Regions from separate parts of the Nonomuraea sp. NPDC049695 genome, predicted to be linked through region 1. Evidence: riboswitches for the same ligand, from Rfam matches in the RefSeq annotation. Region 1 holds a riboswitch; each other region holds the start of a gene.
What was found. A riboswitch is a leader RNA that binds a small molecule or an ion and turns the genes downstream of it on or off. The one in region 1 is predicted to bind S-adenosylmethionine.
Positions count from the first base shown of each region.

Region 2: another riboswitch for S-adenosylmethionine. It lies ahead of AB0J64_RS34540 (GNAT family protein); the one in region 1 lies ahead of AB0J64_RS50505 (aminotransferase class V-fold PLP-dependent enzyme).
Region 3: another riboswitch for S-adenosylmethionine. It lies ahead of thrC (threonine synthase); the one in region 1 lies ahead of AB0J64_RS50505 (aminotransferase class V-fold PLP-dependent enzyme).

Region 1 is NZ_JBFANV010000116.1:10,756-13,010, forward strand. Features, by position in the region: gene AB0J64_RS50505 (aminotransferase class V-fold PLP-dependent enzyme) at 1-862, opposite strand, end outside; SAM riboswitch class IV at 984-1,099, opposite strand; gene AB0J64_RS50510 (TerC family protein) at 1,212-1,961, shown strand; gene AB0J64_RS50515 (cytochrome P450) at 1,991-2,255, shown strand, end outside.
Region 2 is NZ_JBFANV010000050.1:62,538-64,792, forward strand. Features, by position in the region: gene AB0J64_RS34535 (NUDIX domain-containing protein) at 1-270, opposite strand, end outside; gene AB0J64_RS34540 (GNAT family protein) at 294-923, opposite strand; SAM riboswitch class I at 931-1,030, opposite strand; gene AB0J64_RS34545 (LysR substrate-binding domain-containing protein) at 1,084-2,013, opposite strand; gene AB0J64_RS34550 (MFS transporter) at 2,068-2,255, shown strand, end outside.
Region 3 is NZ_JBFANV010000002.1:68,574-70,828, reverse strand. Features, by position in the region: gene AB0J64_RS02490 (MoaD/ThiS family protein) at 1-165, opposite strand, end outside; gene thrC (threonine synthase) at 190-1,422, opposite strand; SAM riboswitch class I at 1,436-1,577, opposite strand; gene AB0J64_RS02480 (RNA polymerase sigma factor) at 1,657-2,211, opposite strand; gene AB0J64_RS02475 (trehalose-6-phosphate synthase) at 2,243-2,255, shown strand, end outside.

The sequences.
Region 1 (2,255 bases):
GCACCAGCGCGGTCCAGCCGGTGGCCGTGAGCGCGTCGCAGGCCGCGGCCAGCGCGATGGCGCCCAGCACGTTCGGGGTGCCCGCCTCGTGCCGCGGCTCGGGGTCGTCGTGCCACTCGATGTCGTCCCCCACGGAGCGCACCGCGCCCCCGCCCTTGAGGTACGGCTCACCGTCCGCGAGCCAGTCCCGCCGCCCGACCAGCACCCCGGCGCCGAACGGCGCGTACAGCTTGTGCCCGGAGAAGGCCACGTAGTCGAGGTCGAGCGCGGTCAGGTTGAGCGGGCGGTGCGGTACGAGCTGGGCGGCGTCCACCAGGATGCGGGCCCCGTGCCGGTGGGCGATGTGGGCCAGCGCGGCGATGGGCCAGAGCTCGCCGGTGACGTTGGAGGCGGCGGTGACCACGAGCAGCTTCGGGCCGTCGATCCCGGCCAGCGCCTCGTCGGCGGCGCGGACGGCCTCGCCGGGGAAGGCGGGCGGCGCCAGCCGTACGGAATTCTTCCAGGGGAGGAGCGAGGCGTGGTGCTCGGTGTCGAAGACCACGGTGGTCGTGCCGGCAGGCAGGCAGCTGGCCAGGAGGTTCGTGGCGTCGGTGGTGTTGCGGGTGAAGATCACGGCGTCGTCCGGGCGGGCGCCGACGAACGCCCGGACCGTGTGGCGGGCCTGCTCGTAGCGGGCGGTGGTGAGCTGGGAGGCGTAGCCCGCGCCACGGTGGACGCTGGAGTAGGCCGGGAGCGCGGCGGTGACGGCGGCGCTGACCGGCTCGAGACACGGCGCGCTGGCGGCGTAGTCGAGGTTGGCGTAGCCGACGAGCCTTCCGCCCTTGACCGGCACCTCGAGATCGGCCCCGAGCACGGTGGGGATGGGCCTGCTCGTGACGGCGGGAGCCGCCTCGACGTGCTGGGCGGGGACGGAGTTGAAGATCGTCAGGGTGGACACGGCACATCTCCCTCAGGGTCGTCGGGACCCCTGGAAGCAGCCATGGAGCCCGCGCTTGCCCGCCACACCTCGTGACGGACCAGGTCTTCACCCGGGGCACCCCGCCGCGGACGCGAGGGTTGCCGGCCAGCTAGCCGGGGCTTGTCGCTGGCACTCATGACCTACGACCCGCACTATAACTCAGACCCCACCATGAATCGCAAGTCGCGAACTATTGCGCCACGTCACTCGTTGCTACCGGAAACCCCGCCCACGTAGTCATGGAGGTACGCAGATGTTGGACTGGGTGACGGACCCACAGATCTGGATCGGCTTCTTCACCCTGGTCGCCCTGGAGATCGTGCTGGGGATCGACAACATCATCTTCATCTCCATCCTGGCCGGGAAACTACCCCCTGAACAGCGCGACAGAGCCCGCGTGATGGGTCTGGGCGCCGCCCTGATCACCCGCCTGCTCCTGCTGCTCGGCCTGTCGTGGGTGGTGCAGCTCACCGAGCCGCTGTTCGCCGTCCTCGGCCACGAGATATCGGGACGCGACCTGATCCTGCTGCTCGGCGGCCTGTTCCTGCTGGGCAAGAGCGTCACCGAGATCGGCCACAGCATGGACGCCCCAGCGGAGAAGGACGGCAAGAAGGCCGCCGCGGCCTCCTTCGCCTCGGTGATCCTGCAGATCATGGTGCTGGACATCGTGTTCTCGCTCGACTCCGTCATCACCGCCGTCGGCATGGTGGACCAGCTCGGCGTGATGATCGCGGCGGTCGTGGTGGCGGTGGTGGTGATGCTGTTCGCCTCGGGGCCGATCAGCAGGTTCGTGGACCGGCACCCGAGCATCAAGATGCTGGCGCTGGCGTTCCTGGTGCTGATCGGCGTGGTGCTCATCGCCGAGGGCTTCGGCCAGCACATCCCCAAGGGCTACATCTACTTCGCGATGGCGTTCTCGCTCGTCGTCGAGCTGCTGAACATCCGGGTGCGCGGCAAGCGCGCCCACCTGGAGCAGCAGGATCCCGCTTCTAAGATGAAATAGTGCGCTTTGACCCTTGGGATCCGAATTTTGTGGCTCACCCGTACCGCGTGTACGACGAGCTGAGGCGCGAGTCGCCCGTCAGCTACTTCGAGCCGACCGACCAGTGGCTGATCTCCCGCCACGCCGACGTGAACGCCCTGCTCAGGGACCGCCGCCTGGGCAGGTCCTACCTGCACGTGGCCACGCACGAGGAGTTCGGCAGGCCGCCGGAGCCCGAGTTCCAGGAGCCGTTCTGGCGCGTGATCAGGGCGGGCATGCTCGACGTGGAGCCGCCGGTGCACACCAGGCTGCGCC
Region 2 (2,255 bases), on a different contig from region 1:
CTCGGCTCGCAACCGTTCGGGGTCCGTCTCCGCGAACGCCTCCATCACCTCCTCCGCCAGGATGTGCCTCCACGTGAGCACCCCGCCCGCGGCCGCCGCCTCCGTCTCGTGCCTGGCCCGGTCGGACTCGGCCACCGTCCCCTCGTCCCCGGTCCCGTCCGGCAGGATCTGCATGCCCCACCTCGCGTCCTGAGCCGCCCGTTCGGCCGTCACGTCCGCGAGCACCCTCGCCAACGACCCCGGCACCCCCGCGTCGCCATCATGTGTCATGGTCACCAGCTTTCCGAAGCTTTTCAGAGGGCCGATGCACGGGAGCTCGCGGCGGTGACGCGGGCTTGCAGCACCGGTTCGACGGCAGGCCATTCGGTGGCGACCACGGCGAACATGGCCGAGTCACGGACCTTGCCCTCCTCGCCGCGCGCCCACGACATGGACCAGGCGCGCAGCACGCCCTCGAAGGGGATGCCGAGTCGCTCCAGGGCCCGGCGGCAGCGGTGGTTGCGGGCGTCGGTCTTCAGGTCGACGCGGGCAACGCCGAGCACGTCGAACGCATACGACAGCAGCAACAGCTTCGCCTCGGCGTTGATCCCGGTGCCCTGCGCCGAGGCGGCCAGCCAGGTGAAGCCGATCTCGATCGCCCGCAGGCCGGGCCGGCCCGGCCACCTGCGTGGATCCCACAGCCCGGTGCATCCCACCGCCTTGCCGTCGGTGAGCCGAACCTGTGCGAACGGGGTCAGCCCGTCGCGGGCGAGTTGGGCCGCCAGGTAGTCCGGTATCTCGTGAGCGCGAGGCACCAACGTGAAATCGTAGGACGACCGATCCTCCTCGACCGCCTCCGCGAGATCCGGCGCGTGTCGCATCGCCAGCGGCTCCAACCGCACCAGATCACCGGCAAGGACAGGAACATCAAGGCGTACGCTCATCAGCTCTCCCTCATCGTTCCTGGCATTGGCACCTTTCCCGCGGAGCCCCGCCGGGGAGGTTGCCGGACCGTCACAGGGCCAGGTCCCTCGGATCCTCTTGATGAATCAACGAGTCAGGATCATGCCTGAACAGGCGGGGCACCGTCAATCCGCCGGAGGGTTACGCGGGGCGGAAGCCGGGGCCGAGGTCGGTGGTTCCCGCGCGTGCGTGATCCCTGAAGGCACGCACGGCCGGCGTCAGCCGCGCCTCCTTCGACCAGCTCACCCCGATCGTCCTGAACACCGGCGGAGACAGCGGTATCTCCACCACCCCCGAGGCGGACTCCGAGCGAGGAAGGATCGCCACGCCGAGGCCCGCCGCCACGAGCCCCCGTACGGTCTCCGACTCCTGTCCCTCGAACGCGATCCTCGGCTCGAACCCCGCCGCCGCGCACAAGTCATCGGTGATCTGGCGCAGCCCGTACCCGTGCTCCAACGTCACCAGCTCCTCCCCTACCAGTTCGGCCGCCCGTACCCGCGCCCGGTGAGCGAAGCGGTGGGACGGCGGTACGGACAGCACCAGCTCCTGGTCGGCGAGCGGGGTGCCGGCCAGCTCGGGGTCGTCCAGGGGCATGGGGGCGGCGAACACCAGGTCGATCGCGCCCTCGCGGAGCGCTTCGAGCATGTCCTGGCGCGAGCCCTGGACCAGGCTGAAGCGGACGCCCGGGTGGCGCTCGCGGAAGCCGCGGATGAGGGACGGCACGAGCGCGCGGCCCAGGAGGTGGAGGAAGCCCAGGACGACGCGGCCGGTGGCCGGGTCGATCTCCTCACGGACCTCGCGGGCGGCGGCGGCCATCGTGGTCAGCGCGCGGGTGGAGGCGGCGGCCAGGGTGCGGCCCGCCCTGGTGAGGCGGATGCCGCGGCCCGAGGGGATCACGAGCGGGGCGCCGATCAGGTCCGCCAGGGCGGCGAGGCGGCGGCTGGCCGTGGGCTGGGGGATGCCGAGGAGTTCGGCGGCGCGCGTCACGTGTCCCGTCTCGCCCACGGCGGCCAGGATGGCCAGGGCAGGGGCCAGGCGCGCGGCCAGCTCATCATCCGATTCATCCGTCACGGTATGAATTATCGCCTATTCGCGTATTAGACGTATTTATTAGCCTGGCTTAGCGTGGCAAACGTGGTGGTCATCGACGCTCCTCCGGTTCCCGACACGCGGCGGGTCAGTGCCGCTGTGGCTGCGGCCGGCGTGTCGTCCTTCGCGCTCCTGTACGCGCCGCAGCCCGTGCTCCCGCAGCTCGCCGCGGCGTTCAGGCTGGATCCGGGCAGCGCCTCGCTGGCCATCGGAGTGGCGACGGG
Region 3 (2,255 bases), on a different contig from region 1:
ACGACGAATCTTGCCCGATTCATCCAAAATTCTCGCGCCGATCCCCGGGTAGTCGGAGTCCAGCTTGATGAGGACGTCACGAAGAGTCGCGCCCTCGCCACTGACTTCCGCGTTACCCCCGGTGTACGTGCGCAGAATGGTGGGAATCCGCACAGTAACGCTCATGGTTAAACTCGCCTTTCCTGGTTGTCAGACAGCCGCGCGGAACGCGTCGAGGGAGGGCCGGATCACGGCCGTGGGCTTGGCGTCGTCGCTGATCGCGTCGAGCGTCTTGAGTCCGTCGCCGGTGTTGAGGACCACGGTCTCGGCCTCGGGATCGAGCCGCCCGCTCTCGGCGAGCTTCTTCAGCACGCCCACGGTCACCCCGCCCGCCGTCTCGGCGAACACGCCTTCGGTCGAGGCCAGCAGCTTGATCGCGGCCACGATCTCGGCGTCGGTGACGTCCTCGACGGCCCCGCCGGTGCGCCGGGCGATGTCCAGCACATAGGGCCCGTCGGCCGGGTTGCCGATGGCCAGGGACTTGGCGATGGTGTCGGGCTTGACCGGCTGTACGACGTCGTGCCCCGCCTTGTACGCGGTGGAGACCGGCGAGCACCCGGCCGCCTGCGCCCCGAAGATCTTGTACGGCGTGTCCTCGACCAGTCCCAGCTGCACCAGCTCCCGGAAGCCCTTGTCGATCTTGGTGAGCTGCGAGCCCGAGGCGATGGGGATGACGATCTGCTCGGGCAGCCGCCATCCGAGCTGCTCCGCGATCTCGTACGCGAGCGTCTTCGAGCCCTCGGCGTAGTACGGCCGCAGGTTGACGTTGACGAACCCCCACTTGTCACCCAGCGGGTCGCCGATCAGCTCGGAGCAGAACCTGTTGACCTCGTCATACGTGCCGTCGATGCCGATCAGCTTGCCGCCGAACACCCGGGCCATGGCGATCTTGGCCGCTTCCAGGTTGGCCGGGATGAACACGCACGCCTCGAGCCCGGCCCGCGCCGCCGCGGCGGTGACCGCGCCCGCGAGATTGCCGGTGGAGGAGCAGGAAAGCGTGTGGAAGCCGAAGTTACGGGCCGCCTCGACGGCGATGGCGACCACGCGGTCCTTGAATGAATGGGTGGGGTTGCCCGAGTCGTCCTTGACGTACAGGGACTTGAGACCGAGCGCGCGCCCGAGGTTTCCGGCCTTGACCAGTTTGGTCCATCCCGGGTTCATGTTGGGCTTACTGGCGACATCGACAGGAACGGGGAGCAACGACCGGTAACGCCAGATGTTGGACGGACCCGACTCGATGTCCGCGCGGGTCACGGTGCCGAAGGAATAGGCCGCTTCGAGCGGCCCGAAACACTCCTGACACGCGAAGCTGGGACCGAGGGGGTAACGCGTACCGCATTCGCGGCAGGACAGACCGACAGCAGGACCAAAGTCGAGCGACATGAAGCGAGGCCTTCCCTCATCTTCGCCCGCGGCCACCTTGACCGCAGACCGGAATTGGCACCTTGTCCCGGTCGGCCTCGCCAGGTCGCGAGCCTCAAGCCGGGAGGGTTGCCGGGGCTTCGTAGGGCCGGTCCCTCCACCCCTCTGGATGAGCAATATTCAGTTGTTGAAATGGACTCTACCTGCCCAGGGGGCCTAAATGGCCACTTGTCTCAACAGGTGAGATGCGATGTCTCAACGATAGTCCTCCCCCAGCACTCCCTGCACGTATTTCCGCGCCTGGTGAATGCGCGACTTGGCGGTGCCGAGCGGGATGCCGAGCTGATCGGCCACCTCGTTGTAGTCGAGCTGGACGATGTCGCGCAGCACCAGCGCCTGCGCCAGGTCGGGCTTGTCGGCCTCCAGCGCCTCCATGGCGTCCAGGAGGTCGAGCCGCGATCCGGCGATCACGCTCACCCGCCGCACGTCGGGCTTCTGCATGGGCAGTTCGTCGGAGCTCTGCTCGGCCGCCCTGCGCTTCAGCGACCTGTACGTGGTGCGCGCGCAGTTGGCCGTCACGATGTGGAGCCAGGTGCTGAACCTGGCTCTGCCCTCGAACCGCCCGATGTTGCGCGCCACGGCCAGCAACGTGTCCTGCGAGGCCTCCTCGGCGTCCTGGTGGTAGGGCAAGATCCGGGCGCAGTGACGCATCACATCGGGCTCGATCCGAGCCAGAAGTTCGCCAAGTGCGCGATGATCTCCGGCTGCGGCGGAACGTGCGAGTTCCTCGGTTAGCTCATCAAGCGCCATAGCTGGGATCCTATGGGCGAAGGGAGCCTAGATGAACAGCGTTC